2 linked regions of the Ciceribacter thiooxidans genome follow. Each later gene encodes a partner of the first gene's protein in a complex. Links are inferred from orthologs where the notes say so. Each region holds a gene or a part of one and is shown on either strand. Other genes may lie near its edges. The genes, in order: accB and accD.

What was found.
Region 2: the proteins of accB (region 1) and accD are in contact, whole or in part, in a solved structure (PDB 8UXZ), measured with the Escherichia coli proteins. The link is inferred for Ciceribacter thiooxidans from one-to-one orthologs.

Annotation. Positions count from the first base shown.
Region 1 is NZ_CP059896.1:1,983,539-1,990,751, reverse strand. The notes cover bases 1,485-4,473. They hold accB (acetyl-CoA carboxylase biotin carboxyl carrier protein), read right to left. Parts: upstream 3,222-4,473; coding sequence 2,748-3,221; downstream 1,485-2,747. Other genes in these bases: H4I97_RS09550 (DsbA family protein), read right to left, coding at 3,811-4,473; aroQ (type II 3-dehydroquinate dehydratase), read right to left, coding at 3,243-3,680; accC (acetyl-CoA carboxylase biotin carboxylase subunit), read right to left, coding at 1,485-2,742. Outside these bases: aat (leucyl/phenylalanyl-tRNA--protein transferase), read right to left, coding at 766-1,383; more of accC, read right to left, coding at 1,393-1,484; more of H4I97_RS09550, read right to left, coding at 4,474-4,572; H4I97_RS09545 (pyridoxal phosphate-dependent aminotransferase), read left to right, coding at 4,773-5,930; H4I97_RS09540 (GNAT family N-acetyltransferase), read left to right, coding at 6,027-6,587; H4I97_RS09535 (Rne/Rng family ribonuclease), read right to left, coding at 6,678-7,213. UniProt on the Escherichia coli protein: This protein is a component of the acetyl coenzyme A carboxylase complex; first, biotin carboxylase catalyzes the carboxylation of the carrier protein and then the transcarboxylase transfers the carboxyl group to form malonyl-CoA.
Region 2 is NZ_CP059896.1:3,494,920-3,502,115, forward strand. The notes cover bases 1-2,972. They hold accD (acetyl-CoA carboxylase, carboxyltransferase subunit beta), read right to left. Parts: upstream 1,931-2,972; coding sequence 1,070-1,930; downstream 1-1,069. Other genes in these bases: H4I97_RS17300 (bifunctional folylpolyglutamate synthase/dihydrofolate synthase), read right to left, coding at 1-997; trpA (tryptophan synthase subunit alpha), read right to left, coding at 1,969-2,808; trpB (tryptophan synthase subunit beta), read right to left, coding at 2,810-2,972. Also shown: more of trpB, read right to left, coding at 2,973-4,030; H4I97_RS17320 (phosphoribosylanthranilate isomerase), read right to left, coding at 4,027-4,701; H4I97_RS17325 (M48 family metallopeptidase), read right to left, coding at 4,774-5,526; H4I97_RS17330 (DUF2852 domain-containing protein), read right to left, coding at 5,613-6,038; H4I97_RS17335 (polyhydroxyalkanoate depolymerase), read right to left, coding at 6,165-7,196.

The sequences.
Region 1 (7,213 bases):
GTCTACGTCAACGAGACCGTGCAGTTCGGCGCGCTGCAGGTGACGCCGAAGGTCTGCTATTCCCGCGACGAGGCAGAAGCCCAGAAGATCGACGCCTTCATCGAAGTCGATGAGATCACCCTCGACCGCAAGATCCGCCGCATCTTTTCCGGCTGGATGTTCGCCGACAGCCCGGCGCTGAATGCCGTCGAGCACGCGATCTACGACGTGTGGCTGACGGGCTGCAAGCAGTCGTCGGACGTTCCGGCGCCGGAAGGAGTCGTCGCCGCTCATCCCGCTCCCGTGCCGGTCTCGGAGGCAGAGAAGGCCACCGAGGCGCAGAAGCGGGCCGCAAGTTCGGAAAGCCAGACGCCGGCATCGGTAAGCGAGCAGTCGCAGCCGGTGGGCGAGGGTGCCATGGCGCCTGCAGAGAACCCACCCGACCCGCAGAACAGCGGCGTGCTGCAGCCGCCGCAGCAGCAGCAGGACGCGGTTCCGCCGCTCGGTGCCCCGCAGGAAATTCCCGACAACGTTCCCGGCGATTCCCTGCCGCCGCTTGGTGATTCTCAACAGATGCAGGATATCGCCCCGGGCGATGCCTTGCCGCCCCTCGACGAACCTCAGCCGGTGCCGGACAATGCACCGGGCGACCTGCTGCCGCCGCTCGACATCCCGCAGGGGGGCGAGGAGATGCCGCAGGGGCAGCCGCTGCCGCAGGTTCCCGGAGCGAAGCCGGGTAGTGTCGGGCTGTTCTGACGTTCTGGCGTAAACGTCGAATTCGTTCCGTCAGGCGAAGGGGAGGTCCGGTCCCGCCACGGCCTTTTCCAACAGACGCGCATACTGGTCCTTCGGCACGTCGATCGCGCCGAAGGTCTTCAGGTGCTCCGTCGTGAACTGCGTGTCGAGCAGCGTGAAGCCACGCTCCCTCAGGCGTTCGACGAGGTGGACAAGACAGATTTTCGAGGCATTGGTGCGCCGGGCAAACATGCTCTCGCCGAAGAAAGCAGAGCCGAGCGAGACGCCGTACAGCCCACCGACGAGTTCGTCTCCGTCCCAGGCTTCGACGCTATGGGCATGGCCCATCCGGTGAAGCGCGCGGTAGAGATCCTTGATTGTCTGGTTGATCCAGGTACTCGGCCGGTCTTCGGCTGCTTCTGCGCATTTGTCGAGGACAAGGTCGAAGGCGGTATCATAACGGATGTCGAAGGGCTTGTGGCGCATTGCCTTGGCAAGACTCTTCGAGACGTGAAGCGCATCAAGCGGGATGATGCCCCGAAGTTCGGGCTCGACCCAGAAGATTTCCGGGTCGTCCGCCGATTCCGCCATCGGAAAGAGGCCGATGGAATAGGCACGCAGCAGGATCTCCGGAGTGATCGAGTAATCTCTGCTGCGCGGCCCTGCCATCGGCGTTCTTCAGGCTGAAGTTCTGGCCAGATAATCCTCCAGCCAGTGGATGTCGTAGTCGCCGTTCGCGATGTCCTGATTGGCGATCAGGTCCTGGAACAGCGGCAGGGTTGTCTTGATGCCGTCGATGACGAATTCATCGAGCACGCGGCGCAGACGCATCATGCATTCGACGCGTGTGCGCCCGTGCACAATCAGCTTGCCGATCAGGCTGTCGTAGTAGGGCGGGATCTTATAGCCTTGGTACGCGCCCGAATCCACGCGCACGCCGAGACCGCCCGGAGCATGGAAATGCGTGATCGTGCCGGGGGAGGGCACGAAGGTGCGCGGGTCCTCGGCGTTGATGCGGCATTCGATGGCGTGGCCGGAGAAGGTCACCTCGTCCTGCGTGACCGAGAGACCGGCGCCGGAAGCGATGCGGATCTGTTCGTGCACGAGGTCGATGCCGGTGATCGCTTCGGTGATCGGATGCTCCACCTGCAGACGGGTGTTCATTTCGATGAAGTAGAATTCGCCGTTCTCGTAGAGGAACTCGATCGTGCCGGCGCCGCGGTACTTCATCTTCATCATGGCGTCGGCGCAGATCTGGCCGATCTTCATGCGCTGTTCGACGTTGAGCGCCGGAGAGTTGGCCTCTTCCCAGACCTTCTGGTGGCGCCGCTGCAGCGAGCAGTCGCGCTCGCCGAGGTGGATGGCGTTGCCTTCACCGTCGCCGAGGACCTGGATCTCGATGTGCCGCGGCTTGCCGAGGTACTTTTCCATGTAGACGGCCGGATTGCCGAAAGCGGCTGCCGCTTCGGTCCGGGCGGTGTTGAAGGCTTCCTCGAGGTCTTCCTCGGTCTTGGCCACCTTCATGCCGCGGCCACCGCCGCCTGCCGTCGCCTTGATGAGAACCGGAAAGCCGATGCGGTGCGCGGTGGCCATCAGGTTGTCTTCCGTCACCTCGCCGTCGGAACCCGGAACGACGGGAATGCCGAGATCCATCGCCGTCAGCTTGGCGGTGATCTTGTCGCCCATCAGGCGGATGTGCTCTGCCGTCGGCCCGATGAAGGTGATGCCGTGCGCATCGAGGATATCGGCGAACTTGGCGTTTTCCGAAAGGAAACCGTAGCCCGGATGGACGGCGTCGGCGCCGGTAATCTCGCAGGCAGCGACGATCTGGTGGATGTTGAGGTAGCTTTCGCGCGACGGCGGCGGGCCGATGCAGACGCTCTCGTCGGCGAGCCGGACATGCATCGCGTCGGCATCCGCCGTCGAGTGAACGGCCACCGTGGCGATGCCGAGCTCCTTGCAGGCGCGCAGGACGCGAAGGGCGATTTCGCCGCGATTGGCAATCAGGATCTTCGAAATACCGCTCATGGGCCTCACTCGATGATCAGCATGGGCTCGCCGTACTCGACGGGCCGGGCGTCCTCGATCAGAATTTCCACGACCTTGCCGGAACGCGGGGCCGGGATCTGGTTCATCGTCTTCATCGCTTCGATGATGAGAACCGTCTGACCTTCCTTGACGATCGAACCGACCTCGACAAAGGGACGAGCGCCCGGGGCGGGGGAGAGATAGGCGGTGCCGACCATCGGGGCGGTGACCGCATTCGAGAGATTGCGTGCCGGCTCGGCAGCGGCTGCCGGAGCAGCGGCGGCAACCGGGGCAGGGGCGGCCGCGGGAAACTGGTAGGCCGGGGCCTGCTGCATGGCGACCATCTGCGGACCGGAGCGCGAGACGCGGATTCTCAGGTCGTCCTGTTCGACTTCGATCTCGGTCAGATCGGTCTCGTTGAGGATGTTCGCGAGGTCACGGATCAGCGCCTGATCGATTCCCGATTTCTTTTCAGCCATGGGTGAGGTCCTATATTCTTGTTATTGCGTGATGTTTTTCAGCGCATGCAGCGCCAGGATGTAGCTGTGGGGGCCGAAGCCGCAGATCATGCCCTTGGCGGCCGGTGCGATCATCGACTTGTGGCGGAATTCTTCCCGCGCGTGGATATTGGATATGTGCACTTCGACGACCGGAACGGAAATCGCGCGGATCGCGTCGTGCATGGCAATGGAGGTGTGTCCGTAGGCGCCGGGATTGATCGCAACGCCGACCGCGACGTCATTGGCCTCATGCAGCCAGTCGACGAGCTTGCCCTCGTGATTGCTCTGGCGGAAGTCGACATGGAAGCCGAGCGCGTCACCCGCTTCCTTGCAGTCGGCCTCGATATCGACGAGGGTCTTGCCGCCATAGATTCCGGGCTCGCGCTTGCCGAGCATATTCAGATTGGGGCCGTTCAGCACAAAGATCGTTTTGCTCATGAGGGGTCCGTCTCTCTTCAAGCGCCTCCTATAGACTGAGAGGCCCGCAAGGGAAAGCCCCCTGCGGGCCAGACGCCTGAGTTCCCCCGACTTTGCGGGGGAGAGAGGGGTTGAGACGCTTCTCCGGCACTCAGCAGGCGGTGCGGCCGCAGCTGCGGACGTTCGCGACCTTCTCTTCGATCGCCTTCGAGCCGATGGCCCCGAATACGGCTTCATTGCCGACGATGTAGGAGGGGGTGCCGGTGATGCCGAGGCTGGTGGCGAGCTGATAGGCCTCGTGGACGGATTCGTCGTTCGGGCTCTCGGCCATCTTCTTGCGGATATCGGCCTCTTCGACACCGAGCGAGGCGGCGACTTCGAGCGCGCGCGCCTCATTGGCGCGGCCCTCGCCGCCGAGCAGCGCGCGGTGGAACTCGCCGTATTTTTCCGGCGCGATCTTCCGGAAGGCGTCCGAGACCTTGTGCGCGGCTTCTGAATCCGGCCCGAGGATCGGGAATTCCTTCAGCACGAAGCGAACGTTCTTGTCGCCGGCGATGATGCTGTCCATGTCGGAAAGGGCGCGCTTGCAGTAGCCACAATTGTAGTCGAAGAACTCGACGATCGTGATGTCGCCCTGCGGATTGCCGAGAGAGAGATCGTACTTCGAGGCAAAGAGCGCTTCCTTGTTGGTTTCGACCGCGGCCGAGGCCTGCTGCTGACGTGCCTCCTGCTGCTTCTTTTCGAGCGCGTCTTGCACGTCGAGCATGATCTCGGGGTTCGCGATCAGGTATTCCTTGATGAACTCGCCGAATTCTTTCTTCTGCTGGTCGTCGAGCGCATTCACCGTTGTCGGCAGTGCTGCGGGCAGGAGAGCGAGAGCCGCAACGGCGAGATGTTTGAACGTCAGGGGCATGTCATTCCTCGTAAGGGTCGCCGGCAGGTAGCCGACAGCCGGCTGGCTCCGCCGGAACCGATTGGATTCGGGATCAATGTAGTGTCTGGAACGCGGAATGGAAGGTCGAAAAATGGCCCCTCCGCGCCAATCTCGCCATTGTGAACACAGCAATAATACGGCAAATGTCAGGCGCCCCAGCAGAAGCGAGAGAATTGACAGTGGTCACCATTTCCAAACGCAGTGCCGTCGAACCGTTTCACGCCATGGATGTGCTGGCCGAAGCCACTCGGCGCCGGCAGGCGGGGCAGCCGGTCATTTCCATGGCGGTCGGCCAGCCCGGACACCCGGCCCCACAGGCGGCGCTTGCGGCGGCGCGGGCCGCGCTCGAACATGGCCGGATCGGCTACACGGACGCGCTCGGCACCGGAGAATTGCGCCAGGCGCTCGCCGACTACTACCAGCAGCGACACGGGGTTACCGTCGACGCCGAACGGGTCATCGTCACGACGGGCTCGTCGGCGGCCTTCAATCTCGCCTTTCTCGGCCTCTTCGATGCGGGCGACGCCGTGGCGATCGCCAGACCCGGATACCCGGCCTATCGCAATATCCTCAAGGCGCTCGGGTTGACGGTCGTCGAGGTGCCGGTCAACGCCGCAACGCACTTCACCCTGACACCCGAGAGCCTCGAAGAGGCGCAGCGCGAAGCCGGGCTCCGGCTGAAGGGCGTTCTGCTCGCCAGCCCCGCCAATCCGACCGGAACGGTGACGGGCAAGGCGCAGCTTGCAGAGCTCGCGCGCTATTGCGAGGGCGAGGGGATCAACCTGATCTCCGACGAGATCTACCACGGCCTGACCTTCTCCGGCGACGAGGCGAGCGCGCTGGAGATCGGCGACCGCTCGGTGATCATCAACTCCTTCTCGAAATACTACTGCATGACCGGTTGGCGCATCGGCTGGATGGTGGTTCCGCCGGAGCTCGTGCGCCCGCTCGAATGCCTGGCGCAAAGCCTCTACATCTCCGCCCCGGAACTCTCCCAGATCGCGGCGGTGGCGGCGCTCACGGCCGGTGAGGAACTGGAGCACTACAAGGCGAGTTGCCGTGCCAATCGCGATTATCTCATGGAGCGGTTGCCGAGGCTCGGGCTTCCGTTGCTGTCGCCGATGGACGGAGCGTTCTACGCTTATGTCGACGTCAGCCGTCACACCAACGACAGCATGACCTTCGCCCGAGAAATGCTCTCGGCGATCGACGTCGCGGCGACGCCCGGCCTGGACTTCGATCCGGTGGAGGGGCATCGCGCCATGCGCTTTTCCTATGCCGGAACGATGGCGGAAATGGTCGAGGCGCTCGACCGCATCGAGCGCTGGCTGAAATAGCGCCCGGCGACAAGTTCGCCTTTGATCTCTTGCCGTCATAGGCCAAGTCAGGCTCTAACGTCTGGATTGGATCTGTCGACAAGGCGGGAGGTGCTGATGACTATTTCGTGGGTGAGACAGCCGTCGTTCGAGGCTCCGGAACTGCTGACGGAGCGCACGCGACTGCGCGGGCACCGTGTTTCCGACCTCGACGCGCTGGCGCGCATGTGGGCCGATGAGAACGTTGTCCGCTACATCAGCGCGAAACCCTCGACGAGGCAGGAAAGCTGGGCGCGACTGCTGCGCTATGTGGGGCACTGGCGTCTTCTCGGCTTCGGCTATTGGGCGATCGAGGACCGTCACACGGGCGAATATCTGGGTGAACTGGGCTTTGCTGATTTCAAGCGCGCGATGACTCCTTCGCTCGACCGCATTCCGGAGGCGGGCTGGCTTCTTGCGCCTGAGGCTCAGGGGCAGGGAATCGCGACTGAAGCAATGACGGCGGTTCTCCGATGGGCGGACGCCAATTTCATTGGCGACAGAATTGCCGCCATCTTCGATCCCGCACACGGGCGCTCCATCCGCCTCGCCGCGCGGTGCGGCTTCGTCGTGCAAGGGGAGGCGACGGTCGCCGGTAACAGGGCTCTTCTGATGTCGCGCCGCAGACCGCTTCCCTGACGCCTGCCTGGGACTGGCGCCAGGGGAAGCACGAATGCAAAACGGCCGCCCGAGGGGCGGCCATCGCGTGTTCAGATGTCGGAGGCGGTCTCAGAAGAAGCCGCGCTTCTGCCACCAGCCACCCTTCTTGGGTTTGTCACCTTCGGCTTCCGGCGTGGTCGATTTTACCGACGTGACGACCGGCTCGGACGTGGTGACATTCGACTGGCGATTGGCACGGGCGGGCTTTGCCGGTTCCGCGGCCTCTTCCATCACGGTTTCCTCGGCGACCGGTTCCTCGGCGAGCGTCGCGCTCTTCTCGGCAACCTCGGGTTCGACCGGCGGCGCCTCTTCGGCGATGATCGGTTCCTCAACCGGCGAAACGGCGACCTTTGCCTTGCGGGTACGGCGCGGCTTGCGGGCTACCGGTTCTTCCGCCGATTCGATGGCCGCCATAGCGGATGGCTCTTCGGCCACCGTTTCTTCGGCGATCGCCTCGATCACTTCGGCTGCGGTTTCCGCACCTTCCGCCTCGTCTTCCGCGGTGTCGGTCTCGTCACCTTCAGCCGCGGCGTCCGCTGCACCTTCTTCGCCCGGACGGCTGCGTCGTCCGCCGCGCTTGCCACGACGGCGGCGCTTGCGCTTCT
Region 2 (7,196 bases), 1.5 Mb from region 1 along the record:
CCGCGATGACCTCACCTGCGCCGGGATTATGGCCGCCGTCGACCCATATTTCGGCGCCAGTCGGCGCGTGAGCCAAAAGCGTACCTGCAACAAGCCGCTGCAAGCGGCCCGGCCATTCAACCGATGTCATTGCTTTCTCGGCCATTGCCTCTGTTACGTCGAAGCCTGCCGCCTTCACCGCACGGATCGCCGCCGCTGCGTTAGCGTATTGATGACGCCCAGGCAATCGTGGCAACGGCAGGTCCGAGAGACCGAATTCGTCCTGATAGATCAGGCGCCCTTGCTCCTCATAGGCGAGGAAATCCTGCCCGTAGATCGAAACCGGACAGCCGATGCGCTCCGCCGTTGATATAAGAACGTCGCGGGCGTCGTCATATTCCTGATGCCCGATCACAACCGGACAACCACGTTTCATGATACCTGCCTTCTCCGCCGCGATCAGTTCGACCCGATCACCGAGATAGGATTGGTGATCCAGCGATATCGGCATGATCACCGACACGGCAGGATGTTCGATGACATTGGTCGCATCGAAACGACCACCCAGGCCGACCTCTACGATCGCGACATCCGCCGGATGCTCCGAAAACAGAATGAATGTGACGGCCGTCAGAATCTCAAAAACAGTGATCGCTTGCCCGCCGTTTGCTTCCGCAACCCGACGGAGCGCATCTGCGAACACCGTATCGTCAACCAACTCTCCTCTGCCACCTTTCTGACCGATGCGATAGCGTTCATGCCAGCGGACGAGATGCGGTGAGGTATGGACGTGGACACTGAGCCCGCCAGCCTCGAGGATCGCGCGGCAGAATGCCGTGACCGAGCCCTTACCGTTGGTGCCGGCAACATGGATCACCGGCGGCATCCGCAGATGAGGATTGCCGAGCACTTCGAGCAGACGGCGGATGCGGCTAAGAGAGAGATCGAATCCCTTGGGATGCAATCCCATGAGCTTGTCGATCTCGTGCTCTGCCTCACTGAATGCAGGCTTGTTCATAACGGATTCCGCACTCCGGGCTTGCCGGAGAGAGTTCGGGGTGAGCTGCCTTTTCCTCTCGAAAGCGGAACGTCAGGCAGCCATCGGTTGCCTCATCATCATGCGGAGCAGCCGGGCAAGAAGGGCCGGGATATCGTGCCTCTTGGCGACCATGTCTACCATGCCGTGTTCGAGCAGGTACTCAGAGGTCTGGAAGCCTTCCGGCAGCTTCTCGCGAATCGTCTGTTCGATCACACGCTTGCCGGCAAAGCAGATCTCGGCGCCTGGCTCGGCGATATGGAGGTCACCCAGCATCGCATAGGACGCCGTCACGCCACCGGTGGTGGGATTGGTCAGGACGACGATGTAGGGAAGTCCGGCTTCTTTCAGCATTTCCACAGCAACAGTCGTTCGCGGGAGCTGCATGAGCGAAAGAATACCTTCCTGCATTCGCGCCCCGCCGGAAGCAGGGAACATGACGAGCGGGCATTTCTCGGCAACAGCACGCTCGAACGCCTTCACGATGGCCTCGCCGGCAGCAATTCCGAGCGAGCCACCCATGAAGTTGAATTCATGGACAACGGCTACGAGCTTAACGCCTTCGACCGTTCCGAGACCAGCGAGGATCGTGTCTTCCTGCTCCGTCTTCAAGCGGCTGTCTTTCAGGCGATCTGTGTATTTTTTTGAGTCGCGAAATTTCAGCGGATCCTGTGCGACCTTCGGCTGCGGCAAAGCCTCGTAGGCTCCGTTGTCGAAGAGGTCGAGGAGCCGCGCTTTCGCCGGCATCTTCATGTGATAGCCGGACGACGGGATCACCCACTTGTTCTCTTCGAGGTCTTTGTGAAAGACCATCTCGCCGGTTTCGGGGCATTTGATCCAGAGGTTTTCCGGAACCTCACGGCGGCCGAGCATGGAATTGATGCGCGGCCGCACGTAGTTGGTAATCCAGTTCACGTCACTAAACTCCTGACTGATGTCACCGATATGGGGTGTTATTCTGCTGCGGCAAGCCGGGCGGCCCGGACACCGGTCGCCAGCCCCTGCACCAGGGTCGCGACGGCCTGCACGGTATCCGCACTCGCTGTTCCGTCCTTGTTGAGGCTCAACGCGACCTGATTCACGATCGCGGTGCCAACCACAACACCATCGGCATTGGCGCCGATCAGACGCGCATGTTCAGCCGTCTTGACACCAAAGCCGACGCAAATCGGCAAGTCGGTATGCGCCTTGATGCGATTGACGGCTGCAGCCACCTTGGACGGATCCGGCAAGGCGGAGCCGGTGATGCCCGTCATGGATACATAGTACACGAAGCCCGACGTGTTCCTCAGTACTGTCGGAAGGCGTCGGTCATCCGTTGTCGGTGTCGCCAGGCGGATGAAGTTGATGTCTTTCCTGCGAGCAGGGATGCAAAGCTCGTCATCCATTTCCGGCGGCAGGTCTACGACGATGAGGCCGTCAATGCCCGCCTCCAGCGCCTCGTCGAGGAACTTCTCGACTCCGAATACATAGATAGGGTTGTAGTAACCCATCATGACGATCGGCGTGTGCTGATTTCCCTTCCGGAAATCACGCGCCAACTGAAGCGTCTTCTTCAATGTCTGTCCGGACTTCAGTGCCCGCTGGCCTGCCATCTGGATCGCAGGGCCATCCGCCATCGGGTCGGAAAATGGCATGCCGAGCTCGATCACGTCGGCACCGGCCTCTGGCAAAGCCTTCATGATTGCAAGCGAAGTCTCGAAGTCAGGGTCGCCGCCCATGAAGTAGGTGATCAGCGCCGGCCGGCCTTCCGCCTTCAGCTCGGCAAACTTCTTATCCATACGTGCGGTCATTTCAGAGCTCCATGCCGAGGATCTTGCCGACGGTGAAGATATCCTTGTCACCGCGACCGGAGAGATTGAGCAGGATCACCTGATCCTTGCGCATCGTCGGCGCCCGCTTGATAACCTCGGCAACGGCGTGCGACGGCTCAAGGGCCGGAATGATCCCCTCAAGTTTCGTCAGCAGCTGGAAGGCTTCGAGTGCCTCTCCATCCATGATCGGGACATACTCGGCGCGGCCGGTATCGTTCAGCCAGGCATGTTCCGGCCCGATGCCCGGATAGTCGAGACCTGCGGAAATGGAGTGCCCTTCCTTGATCTGGCCGTCGGTATCCTGGAGAAGATAAGTCCGGTTGCCATGCAGGACACCCGGGGAACCCGCGGTAATCGACGCACAATGCTCATCACCGGAAAGCCCCTTTCCGCCTGCCTCGACCCCGACGATCTTGACGTCAGCATCATCAAGGAACGGATGGAAGATGCCAATCGCGTTCGAACCACCGCCGACGGCAGCGATAACGAGATCGGGAAGCTTGCCCTCTGCGTCCAGAATTTGCTCGCGCGCTTCCTTGCCGATCACCGACTGGAAGTCCCGAACCATCTCCGGATAGGGATGCGGACCCGCTGCGGTGCCGATCAGGTAATAGGTGTCCTCGACGTTCGTGACCCAGTCCCGAAGCGCCTCGTTCATGGCATCCTTGAGAGTACCATGTCCCGAGGTCACCGGTTTGACCTCTGCACCCAGCAGCTTCATGCGGAAGACATTCGGCGCCTGGCGCTCAACATCAGTCGCGCCCATGTAGACCACGCAGGGAAAACCGAACCGCGCGGCGACGGTAGCCGAGGCGACGCCATGTTGGCCGGCACCGGTTTCGGCGATGATGCGTTTCTTGCCCATACGCTTGGCGAGGAGAATCTGGCCAATGCAGTTGTTGATCTTGTGCGAGCCGGTATGGTTGAGTTCCTCGCGCTTGAAATAGATCTTCGCGCCGCCGAGGTGCTCGGTCAGGCGTTCCGCGAAATAAAGCGGGCTTGGCCGTCCAATGTAGTGGGCGCCAAGCCCGGCGAGCTCGGCCTGAAATTCCGGATCGTTCTTAGCCTTTTCCCACTCTGCCTGCAGATCAAGGATCAACGGCATCAGGGTCTCGGCCACGAAGCGACCGCCGTAGATACCGAAACGTCCATCTTCATCCGGACCTTCACGATAGGAATTCGGTGATAGTGTCTGGTTCACTTCGTGCTCCCTGAAACCGGCTCAAGCGCAGAGGCGCGTTTCACTGCCGCAAAAAACTCGTCGATCATCGCGATGTCCTTCACACCAGGCGCGCGCTCAACACCTGAGGAGACGTCGATACCGCCGGCACCTGTCTCGCGCAGGGCCTCCGCTACGTTGTCCTTATTGAGGCCGCCGGAAAGCATATACTCGACGCTGCCGTCAAGCGTGCGCAGCACACGCCAATCAAAAGGAACGCCATTGCCACCAGGCAATTCCGAGCCGCTCGGCGCCTTTGCATCGAAGAGAAACCGATCGGCTATACCGATATACGGCTCGATCCTTTTCAGATCATCCGGTTCCCGGATCGAAAACGCTTTCATGATGGGAAGCCCGTAAAGCGCCTTCAGCATGAGAAGACGTTCCGGGCTCTCCTTCCCGTGCAGCTGGAGGATATCAGGCTTCAGCAAATCCACGATTTCATCGAGCTCATCGGTATCGGCATCGACCGTCACTGCGACGATCTTACTGCGTCCGCGCACGCGATCAGCCAGCGCACCGGCGATCTCAGGTTCGATGTTGCGTGGACTCTTCTCGAAAAAAATGAAACCGACATGAGTCGCGCCGCGTTCAACCGCGCGGTCGACCGCCTCCGACGTTTTCAATCCGCAGATCTTGATATCCGGCATCATGGCAGCGAAGTCGCACGAAAACACAAAAGAGTCGAGCCAAATTGCGACAATCGCCGCTCGCCCTTGCCCATACTAGCCAAAGTCGATGGCGTGCAGCTGCGCACCGTGCCGCTTCAGCCAAGCCTTCGCCTCGTCCATCGCCGGGCACAGCTCTCCGCAGAGGGCCCAGAAAGCGGCGCTGTGGTTCATCTCCCGCAAGTGGGCGACCTCGTGGGCTGCGAGATAATCAATGACGTTCGGCGGAGCCATGACGATACGCCAGGAGAAGCTCAGATTGCCGTCCCATGAACAAGAGCCCCAGCGGCTGCGCGTATCCTTCATCGTCAGCGAACGAACGGGCCGCCTGACGCGCGAGGCATGCGTGGCCACGAGCTTCTCCAGATCCCGACGCGCTTCCTTCTTGAGAAAGGTCGCTATCCGGCGACCGATATGTTCCTCCATGCCGCTCACCCTCAGAAAGGATTGACCGTCGATCACGATGGTTTCCGTAATGCCTCGTAGAAGACCCGTATGTATGATCCGGTGAGGCACACCGCGGATGGCTATCTCGGCGTCATGTCGGAGCGTCTTTTCCGAGCCGTAACGCGCCAGACGCGTCGTCAACCAACCTTGATGGCGTTCGAGGAACTCATCGACTTCCCAATGATGCAAGCCGCGCGGCACTGTCATCTTCAAGGCTCGACCGCCTGGCTCGATCCTCAGGGTAATTCTTGTGGCGCGCGGATTTTGCCGGATTGTCAGCGGCATCTCTCGACCGTTGACCTGCAGCACCCGCTGCTGCGGCACCGCCTTCGGTCGCGTCGATTTCTTCAGGAGCTGAAACATAGGTCTTGTTTGTATCCGATTCGCCATCGGGACGCGAAAAAACCGGCATCCACGGATGCCGGCCCCGGTCATGATGCAGCAGATGTTTACGTCGCCGGTTGAACAGGCCCTTCGCCGGGACGTTTCGCCGCTTCGCGGTCCTTCATGAAGCGGTTGAACTCCTCCTGGTCCTTTGCCCGCCTCAGCTCCCGCAGATAAGCGTCGAATTCTTCCCGCATTTCGTCGAGCTTGCGCCGTTCAGCCTCCAACCGCTCAAGCTCTGCCTTTCGCCAATCGTCGAAAGCAACATTGCCGGACGTGAAATGCGGCCCGCGATAGCGACCGTGGCGGCAACGGCCGAACATGCCGTCGACCGTCATATTCGCCTCGCGTTTGAAATTCCGAAAACGGTCGCCGAACAGAATGTAGGCAAGCATGGCAAGGCCCAAAGGCCAAAATACGATGAAACCGAGCACCATGAGCGCAACGGTCGCCGGCGTCCAATCCGGACGAAGCAATGCAGACTGGTTCATTGTCGATGATCCTCGTTTCGCGGACGCGACATGCTGCCCGCTGACAACGATGTGGGAAGGAGCCGTGCCCGCTTCAAGGATAATCTGCCAAAACTAGGCCTACCGCCCGTCGCGTCGTTCGTTCGGTCAGGCCGAACGACCACCTTTGATCACGCCCTTGACGGCGGATTGCTTCTTTCCCCGTGCGTGTTCGTTCGCAAAGGCAAGGATGCGGGGGGCTATTTCCTTGCGGAACCGCGAACCATTGAAGACACCATAGTGGCCGACATCCGGCTGCAGATAATGCATTCGCTTAGCTTCCGGGATGTTCGGGCAAAGCGATTGGGCTGCTCGCGTCTGACCGACGCCGGATATGTCGTCGTTCTCGCCCTCCACGGTAAGGAGCGCCACATTGCGGATAGCCGTTGTATTCACCGGCTTGCCACGATGCGTCATCTCCCCTGTCGGCAGAGCATGCCGAATAAATACGGTCTCTACGGTCTGCAGATAGAATTCGGCTGTCAGGTCCATGACGGCCAGATACTCATCATAGAAATCACGGTGCTTCTCGGCAGAGTCGCCGTCGTTCTTGACCAGGTTCACAAAGAAATCCTTGTGCGCGATCATATGCCTGTCGAGGTTCATCGACATGAAGCCGGAGAGCTGCAGGAAGCCCGGATAGACGGCACGCATGAAGCCCGGCTGCGGCCATGGGACATTCATGATGACATTGTCTCTGAACCATTCGAGCGGCCTGTTCTTTGCCAGCTCGTTGACCGCGGTGGGATTGATCCGCGTGTCGATGGGACCACCCATAAGCGTCATGGTGGCCGGAGCAAGAGGATCGCCATTCGCTTCCATGACCGCAACCGCGGCCAGAACGGGAACCGAGGGTTGGCACACCGCAACAACGTGGGTATCGGGCCCGAGGTAGTGCAGAATGTCGATCACGTAGTCGATATAGTCGTCGAGATCAAAGGCTCCGTCGGTGACCGGAACCATCCGCGCGTCGATCCAGTCTGTAATATAAACATCTGCTCCCGGAAGGAGCGCCTCCACGGTGCCGCGCAGGAGCGTAGCATAATGTCCGGACATTGGAGCGACGAGAACGATCTTGGGATCGGAATGACCGGCGGGCAGCTGGCGATCGAAATGGATGAGATTGCAGAAAGGTCTGCT